3 regions of the Bacillus hominis genome follow, and region 3 is predicted to be linked to each of the others. Evidence: predicted binding sites of a transcription regulator. Region 3 holds the regulator's gene; each other region holds the start of a gene.
What was found. The regulator LexA, encoded in region 3, represses DNA repair genes until DNA is damaged. The targets are predictions, from matches to a motif close to CGAACATATGTTCG.

Region 1: the regulator LexA is predicted to act here: its motif matches at 3,997-4,010, upstream of QUF93_RS00655 (Y-family DNA polymerase).
Region 2: the regulator LexA is predicted to act here: its motif matches at 6,016-6,029, upstream of QUF93_RS01755 (Y-family DNA polymerase).

The regions. Positions count from the first base shown of each region.
Region 1 is NZ_JAUCFS010000003.1:45,180-53,704, forward strand. It holds gene ltrA (group II intron reverse transcriptase/maturase) at 1-1,902, opposite strand, end outside; gene QUF93_RS00655 (Y-family DNA polymerase) at 2,689-3,954, opposite strand; gene QUF93_RS00660 (helix-turn-helix domain-containing protein) at 4,063-4,293, opposite strand; gene QUF93_RS00665 (hypothetical protein) at 4,585-4,905, shown strand; gene QUF93_RS00670 (FtsK/SpoIIIE domain-containing protein) at 4,921-6,087, shown strand; gene QUF93_RS00675 (replication-relaxation family protein) at 6,110-6,685, shown strand; partial or broken gene QUF93_RS00680 (vancomycin resistance histidine kinase VanS) at 6,806-6,928, opposite strand; gene QUF93_RS00685 (IS6 family transposase) at 7,048-7,755, shown strand; gene QUF93_RS00690 (Rpn family recombination-promoting nuclease/putative transposase) at 8,031-8,525, shown strand, end outside.
Region 2 is NZ_JAUCFS010000004.1:21,592-30,116, forward strand. It holds gene QUF93_RS01720 (hypothetical protein) at 1-780, shown strand, start outside; gene QUF93_RS01725 (endonuclease/exonuclease/phosphatase family protein) at 1,631-2,668, opposite strand; gene QUF93_RS01730 (hypothetical protein) at 3,042-3,332, shown strand; gene QUF93_RS01735 (hypothetical protein) at 3,340-3,525, shown strand; gene QUF93_RS01740 (FtsK/SpoIIIE domain-containing protein) at 3,625-4,806, shown strand; gene QUF93_RS01745 (replication-relaxation family protein) at 4,745-5,359, shown strand; gene QUF93_RS01750 (helix-turn-helix domain-containing protein) at 5,361-5,585, opposite strand; gene QUF93_RS01755 (Y-family DNA polymerase) at 6,050-7,321, shown strand; gene QUF93_RS01760 (YolD-like family protein) at 7,337-7,666, shown strand; gene QUF93_RS01765 (DUF8096 family protein) at 7,759-7,938, shown strand; gene QUF93_RS01770 (hypothetical protein) at 7,996-8,181, opposite strand; gene QUF93_RS01775 (hypothetical protein) at 8,126-8,374, opposite strand.
Region 3 is NZ_JAUCFS010000005.1:3,296,556-3,305,080, reverse strand. It holds gene QUF93_RS19640 (PadR family transcriptional regulator) at 1-310, shown strand, start outside; gene QUF93_RS19635 (DUF1700 domain-containing protein) at 303-845, shown strand; gene QUF93_RS19630 (DUF4097 family beta strand repeat-containing protein) at 849-1,649, shown strand; gene lexA (transcriptional repressor LexA) at 1,753-2,373, opposite strand; gene QUF93_RS19620 (YneB family resolvase-like protein) at 2,514-3,170, shown strand; gene QUF93_RS19615 (DUF896 domain-containing protein) at 3,216-3,455, shown strand; gene tkt (transketolase) at 4,121-6,121, shown strand; gene sirA (sporulation inhibitor of replication protein SirA) at 6,278-6,718, shown strand; gene QUF93_RS19600 (YneF family protein) at 6,797-7,018, shown strand; gene QUF93_RS19595 (ABC transporter transmembrane domain-containing protein) at 7,143-8,525, shown strand, end outside.

The DNA of each region.
Region 1 (8,525 bases), on a different contig from region 3:
CTCTCGCAATTTGTTAAGTTTGTCTAGCTGTTCCTCATTGAGTTTAAGTTCATTGAGTAGTTGATTTATGACTTTTGTCTTGGTTGCGTGTATTAGTCTATGAACACTTGGTTTGATGATGGTAAGGTTTTTGTAGCTGTCATCCTTTGTTTCACTCCATAATCGCTTATGGTGACAATGGATATCCCAGGGCAGAAGTTTCTCGCCTGTCACACTACATTTACCTTTTTGAGCTACGTAAAGAGAGATTCGATTGTCATTGTATTCAACGGTTGTCTGCCCATTTATGACTGGATTTTCTCTTAGCCATTTAAGTTCTGTTTCGGTTATGTCTGCCAAGTTTTTGTGTATCAAGGCTCGTCCTTCTACGGTGTACTTGTTAATGGCTTGCTTTTTCATCAGCGGACTTTTGTGTTGAATATAGGCGATTGGTAGGATAGGACGTCTCATGAGATACCTCATCCTTTTTGACTTTAGATAGGGTTTTATACCTTTGTCTTTTCCTTCATATTTTCCTATATTCGTGTATCCATTAGTGTTGCTTTTTCCTCTTCTTATTGCCTTAGGGAAACGGTTATACATCATGCAGTCGAGTTCTAAACCCATTTTATCGAGGTCTAGGCTGACATGCGTTGCTATTCTGTAATAGTTATGCTTGCCAATGACAATGCTGTTGTATAAATTAATTCCTTTGATTGCTTCAATAGAGTTCGGGGTTTTCTGTATTTTTTTCACTTGTTTTGCTAAATCTTGCTTCGTCTTTTCCAGTGCCTTTAGTGATACATGTGTTTCTGCAATGTATCGTGTGTTCTCGTTTTTCCGTTTTCCTTTCTTTGTAGCTTTGAGAGAGAAACCTAAGAATTCACTCTCTTGCTTTTTCAGATTGGTAACTTTGGATTTCTCGGTTGAGATAGGCAGTTTTAATCGTTCTTCTAACCACATTCGGCATGCTTCGAATATTTTCTCTGCATTACTTCGTGTGTTTGTGAAGATTTTGAAGTCATCTGCGTATCTTACGATGTACATTGGTTTCATTTTTGATGTTTTGGATAGGACGTATGTTACGTTGTCGTTACTCCAGATTCCATCTTTGTATCTAGGCTTTACCTTTTGGGCTTTGAATGTTTCCCATTGTTTACTAACCCACCAGTCAAATTCATTAAGATTAACATTGGCGAGCAGAGGGCTGAGGATACCTCCTTGCGGAGTTCCCTTCGTCGGAAACATTGTTGTACCGTCAGGCATTTTTACTGGTGCTTTCAATATTTTTCGGATAATGACGAGTAATTGTTTGTCCCGTATACCCAGTGTCCATATTTGACGCATGAGTTTGGCGTGATTTACTTCGTCGAAAAATCCTTTAATATCCACGTCTACCACATAAGTAAGGTTTTGTTGGTTTACCTTTTTAGTACTATCTGCTATGGCATGTTCTGCACTTCGGTTCGGACGGAATCCATAACTTCTATTACAAAATTGCGCTTCGCAAATAGGCTCCAAAACTTGAAGAATACATTGTTGGATAATTCTATCCCACATACTTGGTATTCCCAGAGGTCTTGTTTTTCCGTTGGGCTTAGGAATTTCCTTTCGTCTTACCTTTTGTGGTTGGTAGTTTTGAAAGCGTCTTTTAACTTCATTCAAGAAATAGCTCTGATTCATTCTTTCAATATCCTTGATGTTTATGTTGTCACAGGCAGATGTTTTACTCCCTTTATTTCCTTTTATGTTACGAAAAGCGAGGAGTATATTTTCGTCTGATGTGATAGTAGGCATCAGTTTCTTGAAAGAATTTCCTTTGGTTGCTTTTTGGTATAAGTCGTCTAGGACAGTTTGAATACCGTAGTATTCATTGTGTCTAAGTTTCTTATCCTTTAGCGTGGGCTTAGATTTGTCATTCATGGTCTATCACCTACTCTTATATTGATTTTTGGTGACCTTTTGAGTCTTACCAGAATCCATGCAAGATTAGATGGAAATTCAGTTCCTCCAATGTAGGCTTGTGGCTGTTCCTCCAGTTCCATTACAGAACCTTCTCGGGTCGTGCCACTACTCTCACTACTATTAAGAATACTTCACTCGGTTATCCGTTTCGCATTCAACTATATCCGCCGATAGAGATTTCTCTCAACGTTAGTAGCTTTCGACGTTCCGTTCAGACTATCATTGTTTTAAAGGTCATATGACCTCCGGTTTAGGTGCTTGCTATACCCCGTGCCTAGCTCCGTTGCCTATAACAACGTTAGGATTGTTACAACATGAATTATTCCAATCCATTAGACAAGTCTTATTTTCAGACTCCGAGTCATTTCTAACCCGTCACAATATCGAGGCGTACATTCGCAAGTTCGTCAGTGTTTACACATTCTCACCATGTCGGTTGACAGCATACAATACTTTATCAGATCCATTTGGTTTATTATTCCGAATGGCTTTCGGTTATCCTATAGGGTACTTCGGATAATGATTGCATGTTTTACCCTGCTTCCAACATCACGCTATGTCTAACGTATGCTGTCGGGAATCTCACTGGGAGAGTTTCAGGTCGTTACTCCTTCATTCCTCTCACTTGTCTGAACAGTTATCCTGTTCTTGTAGCCTTGGCTTATTTCTTTAAAGAACAGTCATCGTTTGTCGCTGAAAACGTTGTAATACCAACGTTTTTGCTTAGTCGATAACGTCTCGCACTCATGCGTTGTGTCCCCCTAATAGTGTGTTTCTGTGTCTAGCTGTAGCGCTATGCGTGTAGGAAATCCCTCGTAAAATACTGTTCTTCCCAAATTTTGTGCGTATTTCATCCATTACTTTTGTTAACTTCATTTCTTGTTCCCGCTGCGTTATGTTATCAAAAAGAGAAATTTGTTCCTCCCCTTCCAGGATTAGATTCGTTAGAGAAATGTTTATGCTGCGAATGGGTTCGCCAGTATATTGCTGGTGTAAAAAGTATGTACAGATATGATAAATATCCATTGTTAAATTTGTTGGGCGGCTTAAAGTATGTGTTTTTCTAAAGCCACCTGTATAACTCTTGCTATAACCAACAGAAAAATGAACGGTTTGAGCAAGTTTGTTTTGTTTTCTAAGCCGATAACAAACTTCTTCAGTATGTTCCAGTAGGATAATTGGAAATTCTTCTATTGTATAATCACGCATTAGAATTTGGCTTTTCCCAACAGAAGTTGTAGCTGGAACATATTTTTCTGAAATACGACTAAAATCAATCCCATTGCTATGTAAGTGTAATTCCTCTCCAATCACGCCGAAGCTTTGTTTTAAATATTTAAGAGGATAAATGGCCAAATCTCCAATTGAACGTATGCCCTTTCGATTTAACATTTCTTCAGTTTTATGCGAAATCCCCCAAAATTTACCAAGTGGTCGTATCGGCCATAATTTTATGGGTACATCTTCGTACTTCCAATATGCGATGCAGTCTTTTGTCTTCTTCGCTTCCACATCTAAAGCAATCTTACTCATTAAAGGATTAGGCCCAATCCCAATCGTGCATTCAATTCTTGTTTTCTCATATATTTCACGTTTGAATTTCAACGCGAATTCATATGGCTCATTCGCAAACAGATGGATGCTATTTGTAATATCCATAAAGAATTCATCGATGCTGTATTGGTGGAAATCCTCAATCGGAACGTATTGTAAAGCTAATTTTGTTATGTAATTTGAGCATTTTATATAAGTGCCCATGATTGGGTTTACCACAAGAATGTCTTTGTGTCGTGGTATTTCGTACAACCTTGCCATTTTCTTAACACCTAATGCCTTTAGTGGTGGTGTTGCAGCTAAAACAATGGAGCCACTCCTGTTTACGTCTCCTACTACAGCTAATTTGGTATGTAGTGGGTCTAATCCCATCTTGATACAGGACACGCTTGCATAAAAGCTACGAAGATCTACACATAAAACAATTCGATTTGGCAAAATTGAGTAATCATACACCGTTATGCCTCCTTTAATAAGAACGTCTGTTCTTATTATACACGAATATATGTTCTTTTATGAAGTGATTTTTGTAAAAAAATAAAACTGACTCTAGTTAGCCAGTTTTTACATATCCCAAAAGTCGGTGGATTTAACATTGGGTTTTATTTGCCTAATAGCTTTTAAAATCTTTTTCATTACAGTTGGACTAGGTATGTATTCTTTATCATTGCACGCCTTTGAAACTGTAGGACGACTTAATTTCGCGGTCTTTTCTAAATCATTTTGGGTGAAGCCATTCCGATCTAAAAAATCACCTAATTTCGTTCGGTTTTTCCCTCCGAATTTCCAAAACACTTAAATCCCTCCTGAACCTATTTTCAACATTGTGGACATAAATGTAAAAAACTATTCGCATAGACGGCAAAAGTTTTTTACATAATGTACAAGCTGTACACAATATGATGTATCAAAGCAGCTACCACGGTATTTATTAAGGTAGAAGAATACGAGGTTACCAAAGTAAGTTGCGAATGATTACCACAGTATTTATCAAGATTTCTACCAATGTAAAACTACCACGGTATTAAGTAGATGAAGCTATGTAATATCTATATTCTAAATTCTGTTTATAAAGGGGGCATTTAAATGCGTGCTAGGAAAGAAACAATTCCTTTTCGCGAGTTTATGGATCGGTCATACAAAGATAAAGAACAGAAAATCCGTAAATACAATTCATTAAGTCCTTTCGCATTCCTTCATATGTCGGATCAGGTATTACATACTTACATTGCATTAGGAGTTATGGGAACGATTTTAATCGGAGCAGTCATGTTAGAAAAATACTTGGTGCGACATGACTATATATCAGCAGCTAAATTTGTAAGTGAAGGTATTTATCACGGAACGCGAATTGGTGGAGTTTGCTTGATTGGATATGTATTTGTTCGTATCGTAATCATGTTTTAAGGAGGGAAGGGAGTAATGGGGATTATAAAGGAGTGGCTTCGTACGCAAAGGTTAAGGAATCAGCTTATGGAGGTGTTCGGAAAAGCAGGTTTATATACGGAACATCAAACGCGTGGGGGAAAAGTGCCTATTTATCCAAAGTTACATAATGTTTCTTCTTCAGCAGAAAGCGTGAGGTATGTTTTTACCATACCAAACGGATTAGATCCACAGAAGATTGAAAAGAAGTGGTTTTGTTTTCAGCAAATATTAGGACGGAATATTACGATTGAAGGGGATGTGAAAAAGTTTGTACTACATGTATTCCGTTCAGATGCTGGACTAAAACCATACAATTACTGTTATAAAGAATGGCAGCCATTATTAAAAGAATACCGTCTTCCTGTTGTGGTTGGCCGGGACCAATTCGGAAAAACGATTACGTACGATATGGTTGATTCCAATACACCACACTTATTAATAGCAGGAGAAACGGGAAGCGGGAAAAGTAGTATGGTACGTGTTGTATTATCCACACTTATTCAATATATGTCTCCTGAAAAGTTGCATTTGTACCTTGGTGACTTAAAAAACTCTGAATTTCATTTTTTGCGTAGAGTGAAGCATGTGAAAGAAGTTTGTATGGAAGAAATTGAAATGAAAATAATGCTTCAAAAGTTATGGAAGGAAATCAGAGAACGAAGAAAACTTATGGAAGAATATGAAGTTGATCATATTGATGCGTACAACAAATTAAATCCTAATCATCAAAAATCATATATTCTACTTGCTATCGATGAAGTGGCCATGCTAAAAGATGAAAAAGAGTGTATGACTACAATTGAAAAGATTTCAGCAGTCGGCCGATCACTTGGGGTGTTTCTTATGCTTAGTATGCAGAGGCCAGATGCGAAAGTGTTAGATGGTAAGTTAAAGCTCAATATGACCGTAAGAATCGGCTTTAAATGTGATAGTGCAATTAATAGTAATATCATGGGTACTCCTGGTTCAGAGCATTTAGAGCAATCAGGCCAAATGATTTTAAAACGAAATGGATTAAAGAAAGTGCAAGCTCCTTATTTGGAATTAAGTAAGGCGAAACAAATTGTTGAAACATATCGCATGTCTAAAGAGGAGAAAATACTCCAGAATTCATCGCAAGAAGAAATTCCGTTATTTGGGGTGTTAGATGATGAAGAGTAGAGATAAAGGAATTTTGAATGATTTGAATCGATTTAGATGCATGTCCCGTGACGATATTATTGACTTGCATTTTCAAGGCTTAAAGAATGCGGTAACTTGTTGTAATACGGTTATGAAACGATTAAGAAGAGACGGCTATGTTGATGCTAACGTATTGCAGCACCCATACATTTATTTTCCGCAGCCAAGTTCTATCAGAAAGACAAGTCAAAAAATTCCTCATTTCCTTGGTATTGTGGACGTATACAAACAACTCGTTCATTATGAAAATCCTAAACTATTCGAAGTTGAACCAAAGTATGGGAAAGAATATATGGAGCCGGATGCTTTTACAATATGGCGTAGATCGCCATTCTTTATTGAAGTTCAAAAGTCAGTGTACAGTAAAAAGCTAATGCAAGATAAGATAAATAGATATGAGTTTTACTTCCATAGCCAAGAATGGCATAATGAATATTGGCAACCGAAAGCTTCTAAATTCTTTCCTTCAATCCTTATCATTACTGACAAACATTACGACGTTCAATCTCCTTATTTTCGTATATTCCAGGCGAATTCTATAGAAAGTTTTATGAATAATTTAACAGTGAAATCATAAAGAAAGCCTGCATAGTGCAGAGCTTTTTTCTTTTCAATAATATATTAAGTCATGTGTGATGATGATTGTTAAAATGCAGTAAATGAGCAAAGTAAATTTAAAGTAAGTTATGAAATGGTAATAAAGTATATTAAAAAGATAGGGTAAAACTTCTTCTAGAATGATATCTCCATAATTAATAACTTGTATGATAACCTCTCGATTATCACTATATCCATTCATATCTACAACTTGTCCCACATATTCGTTTGTACCAATATCTTTTTAAAGGGTTCTGGTGCAAAAACTTAAGGACAATTGCAATGAATCTATAAATCTTGGACATACTGTTACTATTACTTTAGAAAGGGTGCGTGATTGGTATGGAAAAGGAAAATGTATTCAAATGGAGGCATTATCAGCCTGATATTATTTTGTTAACGGTAAGATGGTACCTACGGTACAACCTCAGTTTTCGTGATTTGGTGGAAATGCTAGAAGAACGGGGTTTATCCATTTCTCATACAACGATTATGCGTTGGGTACACCAGTATGGTCCTGAATTGGACAAACGAATCCGACGTCACCTCAAACAAACAAATGACTCTTGGAGAGTCGATGAAACATATATCAAAGTAAAAGGTCAATGGATGTACCTGTATCGTGCTGTTGATTCGAAAGGAAACACAATCGATTTTTGCCTAGGCAAAACAAGAGACCAGAAGACTGCAAAGCGCTTTTTCAAGAAAGCTTTGCGGTCTTTTCATGTTTCGCAGCCTCGTGTTATGACAGTCGATAAGAATCCAGCTTATCCTATAGCAATTGAACAGTTGAAAAAAAAGAAAAGCATACCTGATGGTATGCAACTTAGACAACAAAAATACTTGAATAACATAGTAGAACAAGATCATCGCTTTATAAAGAAGCGAATCCGTTCTATGCTAGGGTTCAAATGTTTTGACACAGCTACATCCATTCTTTCTGGAGTAGAAGCTATGCATATGATTAAAAAAGAACAGATTGATTTACGGGACCAGTCTGTCCAAAATCAGAAAAAATTCATCCATCAATTGTTTGGACTGGTAGCATAAGATACAATTCCGTTAGGAATATATGCGCTTTATTCTCTTTTATTTTATTTTTGCACCAGAACCAAATAAAGCTCAATAATTTATAAAAAGGTCTGATGCATTTTCAGTTGAGAAAATCGATATTCCAGGCATTATTCCATTTTTGGTTCTGGTGTAAAAAATTTAAGGATTTAGGCAGATTTTTATGTGAGATAGCATAAGAGCCTGTTTGCATGTGCTACCTTTTTTTATGTACAATAAGAATAAGAGATGATATAGACAGGGAGAGGAGATCCATGTCCACCAAATTAGTAAATTTACGCATTGATTTTGCTTTTAAACAGTTATTTGGGACGAAAGGAAATGAGGAAATTTTAACTGGTTTCTTAAATGCAATTCTAGAGGAATCTTTAGATGCACCTATTACATCGCTACAACTAGAAGATCCACATCTCCATAAATCCTATGAAGATGATAAGTTATCGATTTTAGACCTATTAGCAACACTAGATAATGGGACGCAAGTAAATATAGAAATTCAGCTTCGAAATACACATGATATGGTGAAGCGATCTTTATACTATTGGAGTAAACTTTTTACATCCCAAATGCAAGAAGGGATGCCATATCGTTCACTTCGGAAAACAATTACCATTAACTTACTAGACTTTATTTTATTTTCTCAGGATGATGCATTTCATACCATCGGACAATTATGGAATACAAAAATGCAGCAACTATTAAGTGACGACATTGAAATCCATTTTGTAGAGATTCCAAAATTAGTGAAA
Region 2 (8,525 bases), on a different contig from region 3:
CGCGATCCATTCACACCAAAGCTTACTTATGCTCGTAAAGCTCGTTTTATCGAATCCGTACTACAAGAAATGAATATTGGTGAATTTACACAAGACATGAACAAGTTTATCCATGTACTTAAATATACATGCCATCGACAAATTCGAAGCGTAATTCATAGCTTACGTGACATGATAGATCGTAATGAAGAGTATCCAAGCAAATTAGTATATACACTGAAAAAATTATTAAATCAAACATCACAATATCAAATTCTTGATACCGCAGCTAAAGAGGGTATTTATCCTCTGATTACACAACATGTTCCAAACGAACAAAAAGAACAAGCTGTATTTGATTTCGGATTACATTTCTCTATGTACTCTCTAAGAAACATCAAAAAGTTGTTCCGCAAAACGTATGAATTACTAAATTACAAATTTGCTGTACCTGTTACAGAGGAATCTTATCACCGCAACTATCTAAAGTTTCAAGAAGAAACGTTGTTTAGAAAGTACGCTTATGAACAAGGTACAAACCTAAACGCTTATATGGCTTTAGAAATAGAAATACGTGAACTCTTAAAGGTAAGAGGACATAAAGAACGCTCTATTCCTAGTGATGTTCGGGAATTGTTCATTGAGAAGATAGATAGATTACCGAAAGAAAAGCTTCGCGTTATTGAAGTACCAGATAACTTTAATTTAATTACATTTATGCGTGCCTTTGAACAGTTAATACGCGCTGGTATCCCAGTAACAACGGCTGAGCAAGTACTGACAGCAATGAAAACGAACTAATCATAATCAGCTCTCTATTTTTGAAAAAAATTCAAGATAGAGGGCTATTCGTGTTGATACGTTTATTTAAAAGAATTTTACTCATTCTTCACATTAAGTAACTTTACTCGATTCTATTCAAAATAGAGTCTATTTTTATGCAATCATATACAAAAATAGTATAGTACCTATCTATATTTCCACACATACTTCCATAAAAACATATTATAAGCTGTCTATATACATTCAAATATCTACAAGAAATCATAAGAAAAAAATTAAATTTCGTGGATAAGTAGATAAATAACACATAATGTGAATAATTTAGTGCCATTATCATTGATATAAATGGCTTATATGCCTTCATCTATCAAAAATCATCAATATTAATGTGAGTTATGTGCGAAATTAGGATACTGTTGATTAAATAACATATAATGTGAATCTTTTGTGGGTAACTACAATAAGATTGTGGAAATTCATTGAATTCATATGAAATTTTACGATCGAATAAATATGTTTAATAATGTATCAAATTGTTTCATTTTTTATGTAGGAATACTAAATTCCATTTATGATTATTTGTAGATTTTAAACCATAATATTGCCTATTTTCACGTTGTAAGATTATACTATTTATGATTTTTTACGCTATGAAATGTTAAGAGGCTTTGTTAGAGTAAGGATATACGTACATTTGCCAGTCCTATATAAGTTTTATCTTTATATTTTTAATATATATATAAGATATATATTTATATTAGATTTTATTAACTACTCTTCAATTACATTGTTATTAAAATGACTGAACAAGGTTATTTGAAATAGGTTCCACTCACAAAATAAAAAACACCCTTTTTTTATTCTTAGATTAATTTCCCTTAAACTGTATGGTTGCAACCACTTGGGCATGATCAGATTGTTTTTTATTTTCAATATCATCACATTTTAGATGTCGGTCAAGTACCTCATATGTACTTACTCGACCAACATGCTGTTCGTTTTTTTCATTAAGTGCATTAGATACAAAAATATAGTCTAATACGTTTCCTATTTTTTTATAATAATGTGTTGGCAATCTTTTTTGTCCACTTTGATTTGGAGCTAAGTCAAAAGCATCATAAAGTTTATAGTCATATCCAATTTTTTGTGTTTCTTCAGGAAGCGTTGAATAGGCTTTTCCATCTACCTCTAAAAGCCTTTCTCTATTAGTTAATGCTTCGATGGGAATAGAATATTCGTCATCATTTAAATCACCAAGTATGATAACTGGAACCTCTTTATGAGTGCTTAGAGTTTCTGATATCTCATGATACAAAACTGCTGATTCTGCTCCCCGTTGTAGTAATGATGCTACATGTCCTATTGACCTTGCACGTAAGGTTGCTAATATTTTTTTATCCCATGTATCACTAGAAGTAAAATGTAGAGCTTTAACTGCTGGATTTTTTGATTTTAAATGAGAAACATAAAAAACGACATCACCTGATCCATCAATATGTACCTTAGCTTTTATTGGAATTCGGCTGAATTTAAAACCTTTTTCAACCGGTAGTTCGTCAGTAATGGAATCTGGTACTTTAACTGGATTTATTGATATTATTGGATGTTTTGAAGCTATAGCAACCACTGGTTTTATAAATACTAATGAATTATCTATATCTGTAACAGGATTTTCTACTGTTTCAAAATGAGTAAATCCTAGCTCCTCAACTAAGCTCTTCAAAATAGTTGTGCTAAATACTTCTTGGAAACCAATAACATCGCATTTCATCTTCAATATTTGTTCTTTAATCCATTCTTTCTTCATCAACCAATCGGCATCTGAATAAACATTCTGAGGCTCATACCATGCGAAAGGAGGTTCAACAAATTGGTATAAGTTAAATGTCCCACAGCGAATCTGCATAAGCTTTCACCTTCTTTAATATGATTTTCCACACAGTGAAGATAATGGCAAATTCTTTCTACTTAACTTGGTTAGAAGCACATGTATTAATTGCTTGCGTAGAAAGAATAATTTCAAGGTATACCAGTAATGTTTCCCTCTAAATGATGAATATACCCCTATTAACTATTCTCTACACAGTAAAGAAACTAATCCAGATTGATCTATGCCAACAGCTGATGCCATTATAGTGTTATTTCGGGTAATTTAAGATTTTTGTCGAACGTCATTCCTATTTTGGAATGACGTATTTTTTTAGGGACAAATTCGAAAATCCGTATCATTATCATATGTATTTAGTGTATCTAGAATTCTATATGGATGGTGAAGACATATGAGTCAATATCAAATGCTGTATAGTACACCTTATCTGTATTCTTCTCGAACATTGAATCAAATGTACAAAGCTAATAAGAATGAAGAAAACATATGCGCTATACAAGAGCATATGTTACGTCACGAAGTATACCTGGACCAACAATATCGAGGTTACTATTATTTAAGTCAAAAAATTGAAGACGATCTATATGGCGATGAACAGGCATTGTCATGGAATGAGCTACTGGATGATTATCAACTTTATAGAGATCGTAAGGGGAATTTATCTATCAAACCGAAAGGATGAGATAAACATTACAATCATTGGAGAGCTAGGGATTGTATATGGCGTGACCGGAGCTTCAGTTTTAGGAATAAAATTGCTGAAGAAGAAAGGTCTTTATCTTCCAGGTTGGTTGCTACGTGCAGGTCTTAAATGCTTGTTGATTGGGAGTGTTTGGTACGTTCTAATGGATATACTAGATTTGTTTCTACGTTAGTATTACATCTGGTAGTTGAAAGTGATTATAATAGCGCACCTTAAACGTTTTTTCTAAGCTTCCATACAAGCTCAACTACCTTAAGGAGGTATGGAGGGAATGTTATCACTTTTATTAATTCCAGCAACCTTTATAACTGTAGCTTATTTTTATCAAAGTAACGGAATGAGTGATAAGAAAAAAATTGCAACGTTTTTTGAAATTGCAAAGATATGTGTTCAACATAAAGGTGAATTACAATACCCCATTTTTATAAAAGAAATTAAAGATGATATAAGTATGAATTATGTTTACAAGTTACCACTTGGTGTACCTAGTCAACTTATCCAAAAGTTAGCTGAAGTATTAGAAGAAGGTCTATATAAACCTGTTAAAATATCGTTTCATCAAAGAGAGCTTCATATTCGAGTATTTAGCGAACAAATACCTGAAATGTGGAATTGGTCTAAGGATCTATTAAAAGAGCATACATGGAGAGTTATGATGGGCAAAGCGTTAGATAAACATGTGTATCATGATTTCGAGAAAACACCGCATATGTGCGTGTCAGGTATGACACGGTTTGGAAAGACAGTATTTCTAAAAAATGTGATGACGAGTTTGATTTTACAACAATCTCAACATGTAAGTTTTTTTATTATTGACTTGAAGGAAGGATTAGAATTTAGCCCCTACAAGAATTTGTCTCAAGTTGTAGAGGTCGCTGAAAATCCGAAACAGGCGTTAGAAATGTTGATGAGGGTACGTGAAAAGATGGTAAGACAGATTGAAATGATGAAGAAGTCCTATTTTACCAATATCATAGACACATCAATTAAAGAACGTTGCTTCATCATAGTAGATGAAGGAGCAAACCTATGTCCTACACAGGGATTACCTAAAAAACAACGTGATGTATTATTTTTGTGCCAGGAGATGTTGTCCGAAGTCGCAAGAATCGGAGGTGGTTTAGGGTTTCGACTCATATTTTGCACTCAATATCCTACTTCTGATACATTACCCAGACAAATTAAACAAAACTCAGATGCGAAAATAGGCTTTCGCTTACCCACAACCGTAGCATCACAAGTCGCTTTGGATGAACCGGGACTGGAGGATCTGCCATCTCTGCCAGGAAGAGCATTATTTAAGACTGATCGTACAGAAGAAATCCAGGTACCTTTTTTAAAGGATACAGATATGTGGGAGTTACTAAAGCAATACAAGGTGGTGAAACAGCATGAGGCATCAAACACTCAAACAGAAAGCGAGACAAATCGAGATTTTATCCACTTTGAGTAAGTTAGATTTTGCAACAAGGAGGCAATTACAAGCCATCCACTGTCTAGGGAGTATTCGAAACGCAAATCGTGTACTAAAGGATCTACATTCATATTGTCACATTACAAAAGTGGCTCGTGAACACGTATATTATTTAAACAAAAAGGGACGGGATTTATTAGGCGTTACAAAAGAAGTGAAGAAAAGTAGTCAATTACAGCACATATTAATGCGAAATGAAAGCTGGATGTGGCTTGGATTTCCAGAATGGAAAACAGAAAGACCTATAGAGTTTTCAATTAATGGTCAACGGTATCAGATTATTCCTGACGCAACGTATTTTGAGGATAATGTCCCCCATTTCGTTGAAATAGATCGTATGCAACATATGAAGGCAAACGAACATAAAATACAGTTATATGGCCATATAACAGATATCTACAAAAGACAGAATGCTATTGTTCCAGTAATTATCTTTTTCACATTATCAGACTATCGACAATCAAAGTTAGAGCAATATGCTGTAAAACAAAATGTGTTTATGAGAACTTTTATAATGCACGATATATTTTAAACTACATCCAAAAGTCATCATGGTGGATTTCTTTATGAGTCATTCTCTTCAGCGCTTTAATAATCTTTTGTCCATTCTTAAATGAAGGATAAAAAGTATTTGCTCGACACAATTTACTAATCGTTCCTTCACTCACACCGGAGTTTTGAGCTAAATCTACTTGTTTAATATCATGATTGTCTAAAAATTTACCTAAATTAGATCTAGGCTTTTTAAACCAAGACATGCGTTTCACCTCAATTATTTGATTTTATTAAAAGCATGTCCAAATCTTTAGTTTTCTAAACTTTAGATAAGTGAATAATTTTGTTGTATACGGCATATAGTTTAAAAGAGAACGAGATAAAAAAATATGTAATAATTTTGAGGAATCTAGCATTCATATAAGTAGCTACAAGTTGCTGATACACTATTCTAATGGCAACTTGTTGCAAAGGGTATTCCTATAAAATTAAAAGCTTGAACCTATTGATACACAAGGGTTTAGGCTTTTTTTAATTTATGTAGCAATGAAAACAAGTTTAATAAATTAAGAGATATCATATTGTTGTGTCGTCGAATATTGAAGAATCATATATATAATTTCACGTACCATACTGATAATAAAAAAATATTTTCTAAATGGTTGTATAAGGCGAAACAATAGGTTTATAATAAGAACAAACGTTCTGTTTTGTGGAGGGTGAAACAATGTTTGATTACTCGAAATGCATGAATCGAATGATTTTCTGCATTGATCTATGTTCATTTTTTGCTAGTTGTGCGTGTGTCATGAGAGGATTAGATCCATTAAAAGTAAAATTAGCTGTTGTTGGTGACGTAAATAGAAAAGGATCTATTGTGCTGGCCGCCACTCCCGAATTGAAAAAAATGGGCATTTCTACAGCAACCAGATTATACGAAGTACCAAAAGATCCAAATATAATTATCGTAAATGCAACAATGAAAAGATTTGTTGAAATTTCAAATCAAATCACAGAAATTTATACAAAGTATGTAGCGTTAGAGGATCTACACGTTTACTCAATCGACGAAGCTTTTCTAGACATGCAACAAACAGCTCATCTTTTCGGACGTGATCCGATTGTAATTGCTAAAAGGATTCAAAAAGAGATATATGATACAACGGGCATAACTGCATCCATTGGAATTGCGCCTAACCTATTCCTTGCAAAAGTTGCTCTAGATGTGGAAAGTAAACATTCGAATTCCAGGATTGCAATGTGGTCATACGAAGATGTTTCGAAGAAATTATGGAATATTAAACCCCTTAAAAAAGTATGGGGAATTGGAAAGGCTACGGAAGAAGCGTTGCACAGCATGGGACTATTTTCCTTTGAGAAAGTTGCAAAAACGCCTAAAGAGCATCTAATAAAGCGGTTTGGCAAAGTAAAAGGTGAAGAGTTATATCGCTTCTCTTATGGTATAGATGAGAGCCGGATTGCAAATAAATACATTCCGAAAAGTACCTCTATAACAAAAGGACAGATCTTATTAGAGGATTGTTTCAGCCCAAATAAATTAAAATTACTTCTTCTAGAACAAATTGAAGAAACTTGTTTTCGTTTACGATCTATGGATAAATGCTGTCGTACGGTTGAGCTTGCTATAGGTTATAGCAAATACATCGGCGGAGGATTTAAACGAGCGATTACATTAGATCAGCCGACATGCTTAACAGAAGATGTGTATGAGGCCTCATTGCAACTATTAAAAAGGTTTCATTCTGGACATCCGGTACGCCAAATACATATTACACTAAAAAATTTGACCAGGGATGATGCAATTCAAATGTCATTGTTTGAAGATACTTCTCAAAAAGATACTAAAAGGAAATTAGCAAAGACGATGGATGGTATCCGGCATAAGTATGGCAAAAATTCAATTATGCGTGGTATTAGCTATATTCCAGGGGCTACACAACGTGATAGAAATAATAAAATTGGTGGACATAAAGCATAAGGAGGAATACAGATCATGATAGATAGAGGTATGATGCGATGGGTCCCATTTTCAGCAATAAAAGAACAGTTTGAAGGATTAAATGAATTGTATGAAAAACAAAATGAAGTACCGATGCCTATTTTAGATGAACAAAAATTAGAACTTATAAATGAAATAGTCTGTTGTGCAATGGCTGAAAATAAGCAAGTAAGTATTTCATACCAAAAACAGAACAAAGTATATTCCGAAGTGGGTTATATTCATTACTACGACATGATTTGTAATGAATTAAGAATTAGGAATCAACATGATAATGTATTTTATATAAAAGTTAATCATGTAACAGATATAAAATATACATAATCATCTACAAAATAAAAAGTATCCACTATGTGAATACTTCATGTTATTATGATTAAGTTATATTAATTGAGATTAATATGTAGGTGAAAACAATGGAGAATAAAGAACCTAAACAAGAATACGATTTAAGTAAAATATACGCATACAAAGATTTCCCTGATACAATTAGCGGTCGTTGCGATAATTGCGGCAATACCTCATTCAAGAGTTCCGTTAAAGATTTCATCTTTTTAAGAGAATGCCGTCAATGCGGTATGAAGAAAATCATATAGTCCTATCCAGGGCTTTTTTCTTTATCTACTTTTTTAAGTATATTATTGACTACTAAATCAAGATTTATAAAAATTGTAATCATGTACTCCATCTGGCAGATTTTTTTGTGCATGTCGTGCCAAATCCAATAAAATTCTAAATAAAAATTCCAGATCATTTGTACTAGTATCTATTTTTTGATGTAAGTTATTTGCAAGGTATCTTTTGATCTTTTCCCCAAGCTCCTGCACTTTTCTCAGCATTATGAATCCCTCCTAAACCCGGATGTAGTTTTGAGGGTACAGCCACAGCTTGACCTCCACCATCAATATGATGATGTATTAAAGTGTCATTATATAATTCTTTTAAATCATATTGAGGAAAATGTTTTCTAAACGTTGGATTGTTTATAGGTGAGAATCCTAATTCTACTTTTTGTATAATACATGTTTTAATGCGAAAATGTGATTTTTCGTTACCTCCCTATATGCAATATTGCATATGAGAATGTATTGATAAAAATGTAAGCGCTTACTATAATGAAAGCATAAAGATAAATCACATCTTAGCATCAACAAAAGAGGAGGAAATCATATGACAATCGCAA
Region 3 (8,525 bases):
TAAAAAAGGTGTGTTAGAACTTTGTGTATTGGCACTTGTAAAACGTAAGGATTGTTACGGTTATGAACTTGTTCAGCAAATCTCTAATAAATTTTTAATATCGGAAGGTTCTGTATATCCGTTATTACGTCGTTTAACGAAAGAGGGATATTTTCAAACATATTTAAAAGAATCCACGGAAGGACCGCCCCGTAAATATTATCAACTAACAGAGCAAGGAGAGATGCAACTTACATTATTAGTAACAGAGTGGCGTGATTTTGCGAAAGGGGTACAAGAAATTATTGAAGGGGTGAATTGGGATGAATAAAGAACAGTTCCTTAAGGAATTATCGAATCAGCTTAGAAAGTTATCGGAAGAAGAGAGGACAGATATTTTATTTGATTATGAAGAGCATTTTCAATTCGGGGTAGAAGAGGGGAAAACTGAATCGGAAATAATAAAAGGGCTAGGTTCTCCGAAAGCAATTGCAAAAGACTTACTTGCGATGTATCGATTTGATGAGATGAAAAAAGATCCATCGACTTCAAATGTGACAAGAGCTGTTATGGCAGCGATTGGACTTAGTTTGTTTAATTTTATTATTGTGTTAGGCCCGTTAGTTGCAATTATCGCTTTTATATTTTCCTTTTGGGTCGGTGGTATTGCTAGTGTAGTGACACCGTTTTTTGTTATTATCAAAGTATTTATGGGCACTTTTATATGGTTGGATCTTTTCGTTAGTATAACATTTGTCGGAGTAGGTTTGTTGTTATGTATTATCGCTTATTATAGTACGAAGTGGTTTAAGAGATTATGCGTACGATATGTAATATGGAACTTCAAAATGATAAAAGGGGAGTAGATGATGAAAAAAATATTATTAGTAGCTATCGCTTGTATCATTATTGGAGTAATAGGGATTTCACAAACATATAAAAAAGCAGTAGAAACTGCAGAGAAAGGAAATAAGGAAGAAGTTATTAAAAACGAAACGCTAAAAAATGTAGAAGTTAAGTTAGATGCTGGAGATATTGTTGTCCAAAAATCTCCTGATTCCTCTTTTTATGTAAAGCAAACAGGAGACGTAAGTAAACAGGAGATTCGTATTGCTGAAGATGGTGACACATTGAAAGTCATAGGGGAAATAGAGAAAGGTGTTTCATTTGATTTCTCATTTTTTACTTTCGATTTTCAAACGCCTGCATTGACTATACTTGTACCTGAACGTTTTTACCAAGAGATAAAAGTAAAATCATCCGCTGGACAAATAGAAATAAGTGATGTGAAAGGTGACCGTGTAAGTGTTGAGACACTTGCGGGAGAAGTAGATTTGAAACATGTAAAAGCAAAGAGTGTGGAGGGATCTACAAAAGCTGGTGAGGTGAATTTTAAAAAAGTAATAGGGAAAGTGACAGCGAAAACGGCTAGTGGAGATGTAGATATCATTGATCATGATTCTAAATATGATTTAGAGGCAAGTTCAACTGCTGGAGATATAGATATTACTTTATTGGAAAAACCGCAAGATGCAGTTATTAGTGGGCAAAGCGCTGCCGGAGATGTAACAATTTTTAATGAGGAAAATAAAAATATAACGATTGGTAATGGTAGTAAAAAGATTAGCGGAAAAACCACTGCTGGAGATGTTACTATTGAAACGCGTTAATAATTAATGAAATGCACTCTTTTGGATGAACGGAAATCTATCAAAATATAAAAAGAAGATAATGCCCTATATAAATAAGGGGATTATCTTCTTTTTATTATTTTTAATGTAAATCACGATATACGCCAATTACTTTTCCGATAACTGACACTTGTTTTAAAATGATAGGTTCTAGTGAAGAGTTTTCCGGTTGTAGACGGAAATGGTCTTTTTCTTTATAGAAGCGTTTAACAGTTGCTTCGTTATCTTCTGTTAAAGCAACTACAATTTCACCGTTGTATGCAGACTGTTGTTGACGGACTACGACTAAATCACCATCAAAGATACCAGCCTCAATCATACTATCTCCAGAAATACGTAACATAAACACTTGATCTGATCCAGAAACGATACTAGCTGGAAGTGGGAAGTGCTCTTCTACACTTTCTACTGCTGTAATCGGTAAACCGGCAGTAACTTTTCCGACGATTGGAACTTGAATAACTGATTGTGTTTCTGTTTCTATTCGGTTGTCACCTAAAATTTCAATTGCTCGTGGTTTTGTTGGGTCGCGTCGAATATATCCTTTTTCTTCTAGTCGTGATAAATGTCCGTGCACTGTAGAACTAGAAGCGAGGCCGACTGCTTGGCCGATTTCACGTACGGAAGGTGGATATCCTTTTTCTTGTACTTTTAGCTTAATAAAGTCGAGAATGTCTTGCTGGCGTTTCGTTAACTTTTCCATGTTTTCTAACACCTCGTTTTCTTTCGTTTTTATTATTATTAAGTATAACATGCGAATAAACATTCTACAAACATAAGTTCGAACGAAAGGCGAATTTATGATACACTATAAGGAAATATAGTGAGAAAGAAGGGTTCAAAATGAATGCAATTATTTATGCACGTGTGAGCACAACAAAAGAAGAACAGGAAACATCATTATTGCGTCAAAAAGATGAATTATTGCATTTAGCTGAGCGCTATCAAATGGATGTTACAAAGGTAATTGAGGAGCAGGCTAGCGGTTATACAATTGAACGTGATGGCATATTAGAAGTACTAGATACAATTCGAGATGAACAAGTTGATGTACTACTTATACAGGATGAAACGCGTCTTGGTAGAGGAAATGCAAAGATTGCATTAATGCATTGTTTACATAAAGAGGGGATAAAAGTTTATACGCACACGCATAGTGGTGAATTACAGCTTTCAGATTCAGATTCGATGGTGCTAGATATAATTGGGATCGTTGAAGAGTATCAAAGAAAGATCCACAATTTAAAAATTAAACGTGGCATGCAAAGGGCGGTAGAGAAAGGATTTCGTCCGGAGAATAATTTGAAAAATCGTCATTTAAGTATAGGACGTGAGAAAAAAGAAGTGCCAATTGAGGAAATTGTACGTTTACGCCGAAATGAATTAACTTTTGAAGAAATTGCAGCAACACTTCGTGGTTTTGGTCATGATGTTTCAAAAGCAACTGTACATCGAAGATATGTAGAATATACAAAGCAATTGCTTGATAAAGAGGACTAACTATTGTATGATAATAATCAGTTTTGAGTAGAAGGGGGATTCGAGATGCCAAGTCACGAACTCATTGAACGCATTAACTTCTTAGCGAAAAAAGCAAAAGCTGAAGGCTTAACTGAAGAAGAACAACGTGAGCGCCAATCGCTACGTGAACAATATCTAAAAGGATTTCGTCAAAATATGTTAAACGAATTAAAAGGAATTAAAGTCGTTAACGAAGAAGGTACAGATGTTACACCGGCGAAATTAAAAGCTTTAAAAAAGCAAGATAATGCAAAATTAAATTAAAAGATGGGCATAACCCATCTTTTTTGATATTAATAGAAAGATACGTTAGTAATAGCTTTCCAGTTGTAATGCTACTTCAATCGTTTCAATACATAGTGAGCGGTTAATTTAGACATATCTATTGATATGTCTTTTATTATGCACTCGTTGTGAAGGTAATATGTGAATAAATCGAATTGGTTGACATAGTTTTATTAGAAGCAATGATTGCAAGTGGATTGTATATATAGTAATTCTTTAGGCAGGATAAAATAGATGCGAAGAGAATATGCGTGTGACATTTGTTTTATGATTAGTAGAAGTGCGTGTTTGAAATTAATGTGCTTTTCATATTTGCGCTAAGCTTAAAATATGATCTTGTGCATGTGTTACTTTGATGGTAATTATTATTGATTTTATTTCGATTCAAAGGGAGAATAATCTTCTTTATTTTTAGATTTAATGATATTGCATAAAAATACAGATAATTCCCTTTCTTCCTAAAATAAAAACAATGAAAAAGTATGTCATATTGAATGCCCATACATTACCGAAAACGTTGATTTTTTTATAAAAAATCAAAAAAACATCAACATATTTGTCGATACATGTTGTATAATCTTGCGTGGGAAGATATCATATAAATGTATAAAACGTTTACTAACATACGCGAAGGGAAGAATAGCATGTCACATTCAATCGAACAACTTTCTATCAACACGATTCGCACATTATCCATTGATGCGATTGAAAAAGCAAACTCTGGTCACCCAGGAATGCCAATGGGTGCAGCACCAATGGCTTATACATTATGGACTCAATTTATGAAACACAATCCAAATAACCCAACGTGGTTTAACCGCGATCGTTTCGTATTATCTGCAGGTCATGGTTCAATGTTACTATACAGCCTACTTCATCTATCTGGTTATGACTTAACAATGGATGATTTAAAGAACTTCCGTCAATGGGGAAGCAAAACTCCAGGACATCCTGAGTATGGTCACACAGCAGGTGTAGACGCAACAACTGGTCCACTTGGACAAGGTATTGCAACTGCTGTAGGTATGGCAATGGCTGAAAGACACTTAGCGGCTAAATATAACCGTGATGCGTATAATGTAGTAGATCATCATACATACGCTATTTGTGGTGATGGAGATTTAATGGAAGGCGTTTCTGCTGAAGCATCTTCATTAGCTGCTCATTTACAATTAGGTCGTCTTGTTGTGCTTTACGATTCAAACGATATTTCATTAGATGGCGATTTAAATCGTTCATTCTCTGAGAGTGTAGAAGATCGTTACAAAGCATACGGCTGGCAAGTTATTCGTGTTGAGGATGGAAACGATATTGAAGCAATTGCAAAAGCAATTGAAGAAGCGAAAGCTGACGAAAAACGCCCAACGCTAATTGAAGTAAGAACGACAATTGGTTTCGGTTCTCCAAACAAATCAGGAAAATCAGCTTCACACGGTTCTCCACTTGGTGTAGACGAAACAAAATTAACGAAAGAAGCATACGCTTGGACTGCGGAACAAGATTTCCATGTAGCAGAAGAAGTATATGACAACTTCCGTAAAACGGTACAAGATGCTGGTGAGACTGCACAAGCTGCATGGAACACGATGCTCGGTGAATATGCACAAGCATATCCAGAATTAGCAAACGAGCTGCAAGCAGCAATGAACGGTCTTCTTCCAGAAGGTTGGGAACAAAGCTTACCAACTTATGAATTAGGATCAAAAGCAGCAACACGTAATTCTTCAGGTGCTGTAATTAATGCTATTGCAGAGTCTGTACCATCATTCTTTGGTGGATCAGCTGACCTTGCTGGTTCTAACAAAACATATATGAATAACGAAAAAGACTTCACAAGAGCTGATTACAGCGGTAAAAACATTTGGTACGGTGTTCGTGAGTTTGCGATGGGTGCAGCAATGAACGGTATTGCACTACATGGCGGTTTAAAAACTTACGGTGGTACGTTCTTCGTATTCTCTGACTACTTACGTCCAGCAATTCGCCTTGCAGCATTAATGCAATTGCCTGTAACGTATGTATTCACACATGATAGTATCGCTGTTGGTGAAGATGGCCCAACACATGAGCCGGTTGAACAATTAGCAGCACTTCGTGCAATGCCAAACGTTTCTGTTATTCGTCCAGCAGACGGTAACGAATCAGTAGCAGCTTGGAGACTAGCTCTAGAATCTACAAAAACACCAACTGCATTAGTGTTAACTCGTCAAGATCTTCCAACATTAGAAGGTGCAAAAGACGATACTTATGAAAAAGTAGCAAAAGGTGCATATGTAGTTTCTGCAAGCAAGAAAGAAACTGCTGATGTAATCTTAATTGCAACTGGATCTGAAGTAAGCTTAGCAATCGAAGCGCAAAAAGCTCTAGCAGCAGACGGCGTTGATGCAACTGTTGTTAGCATGCCATCTATGGATCGCTTTGAAGCTCAAACTGCTGAGTACAAAGAATCTGTACTACCAAAAGCAGTAACGAAACGTTTCGCAATTGAAATGGGTGCTACAATTGGATGGCACCGTTACGTAGGTCTTGATGGAGATGTACTAGGTATTGACACATTCGGTGCTTCAGCTCCTGGTGAGAAGATTATGGAAGAGTATGGATTTACTGTAGAGAACGTTGTTCGTAAAGTAAAAGAAATGCTTTAATGATTTTAGAAAAATCTCTCCAGCATGGGGAGATTTTTCTATGTAATTGAGTTTTTTCGACAAGAAAAGTTTTTTCTCTCTCCGTAGTCAGACAATCATTGCAAATTTTCTCTTATATAATGTAGGGAAAAGGTTGTCCAGATCGGGAGGGAAAAAATGAAAACGTATGAATTGTATTTAATTCAAGAGGATATTGCGAAAGCTTACTTTGGTCGTGAATATTTGTTTTTTGATTTATTTGCTCGATTTTCAGAATCTGGGTCCCTTTCGGAGAAGAAAGTATTATATAAACAAATGACGTATATTACGATGCCATTACAAGTAATGAAAATTCATCATAAATTAGAACAAGCTTTGCGTGTTCTTGGCAAATATGAAAAAACAAATCATATTCATACGCTTTATACAGGAGCCGAATACGGCGAAATAATGGTGAAACCACAATATATTCGAATGAATACTTCTGGAAGTGTATCCATGGAAACAACTTTCTTTGAGGTGCTTAGAAAGTGTGAGTTAACATTTTTAGCGATGGATTATGAAAATAAAAAGTACGGTTGGTTAAATCCGCTCAAACAAGTACGAACATATGTGTAAAAAATGTCGAATAGTATCTTGTCTTATTGAAAAGGTTTTAGTACACTGTAAGGTAGACAACATGAAGGAGGAAAAGATATGCCAATGTGGTTAGGTATTCTAGTGGGCGTAGTAGCACTAGTAGCAGGCGTGGCGTTAGGATTTTTCATTGCCCGCAAATACATGATGAATTACTTACAAAAAAATCCACCAATTAACGAACAAATGTTAAAAATGATGATGATGCAAATGGGACAAAAACCTTCCCAAAAGAAAATCAATCAAATGATGAGCGCGATGAACAAGCAACAAACAAAATAAGCGCAAAAGGGCACTCTTACCGAGTGCCCTTTTCTTTTGGGGGTAAAAGATATTTAAAACTTTTAAAAATTCTGCATTTTTGATAAACTGAAAATATCGCTCATTTTAAGGGAGGAGGATAAATATGAAAGTGTTTTTTAATTTAGCTTGGTTTTTTAAACAAGAAAAACGAGCGTACATAATCGGAATTATTATGTTATTTGGTGTCGCGCTTCTTGAACTTGTAGCGCCAAGAGTACTAGGGATTGTAGTAGATGAAATTAATAATGGAACATTAACGTCTGAAAAATTGTTGAACTGGGTTATTCTATTAGTAGGTGTAGGAATTACGATGTATATATTACGTTACTTATGGCGTATTATGATTTTTGGATCTTCTTTAAAACTAGCCCGTCAACTGCGAAAGAATTTATATGAACATTTTACAAGGATGAGCCCATCCTTTTATCAATCACGTCGTACGGGCGATTTGATGGCACATGCGACAAATGATATTCAGGCGATTCAGCAAACTGCTGGGGCAGGTGTTTTAACACTCGTTGATTCATTAGCTGTTGGAGGATGTGTACTCGTAGCGATGGGATTTACAATTAGCTGGAAGTTAACGTTATTAAGTTTAATTCCGATGCCAATTGTGGCTATTTCTACAAATTATTATGGAACTTTATTGCATAGAAGATTTCATAAAGCGCAGCAATCGTTTTCTGAAATCAATGATAAAGTACAAGAAAGTATGAGTGGGATGAAGGTAATTCGCTCACTTGGACAAGAGAAAGAGGATTTACAAGAGTTTCGGAAAAAATCGGAAGATGTCGTACATAAAAATATGCTAGTTGCACGTATTGACTCGTTATTCGATCCAACGATTTCCTTAATTGTCGGATTTTCATTTTTAATCGCAATTTGTTACGGATCATTATTAGTCGTACGGGGTGAATTAACTGTAGGGGAATTGGTAACATTTACAACATACTTAGGGACTCTTGTATGGCCAATGTTAGCTTTTGGATGGCTATTTAATATTATGGAGCGTGGACGTGCTTCGTATGATCGTGTAGAGAAAATACTTTCACAAACTTCGGATGTAGTGAATAGGGAAAATGCTATACATGCTATAGCAAGTGGTGATGTTTCGTTTGCTGTTGATTCGTTTTCTTATAAAAAGAATGAACTATTAAACTTAAAAGATATTTACTTTAACTTAAGAAAAGGTGAAACATTAGGAATTGTAGGGCGTACTGGTGCAGGGAAGACGACGTTATTAAAATGTTTAATTCGCGAGTATGACCACTTTAATGGTGAATTAAAAGTTGGTGAGCGGGATATTCGAGATTTAACACTTCACGGTGTACGCTCTGCAATTTCATACGTACCGCAAGATCATTTTTTATTTTCAGCGAGTATTGGGGAGAACATTGCTTTTGGAAAGGCCGATGCTACATATAAAGAAATTAGCAGGGCTGCTGAGATTGCTTGTATTCATAATGATATTATTCAATTTTCGGAA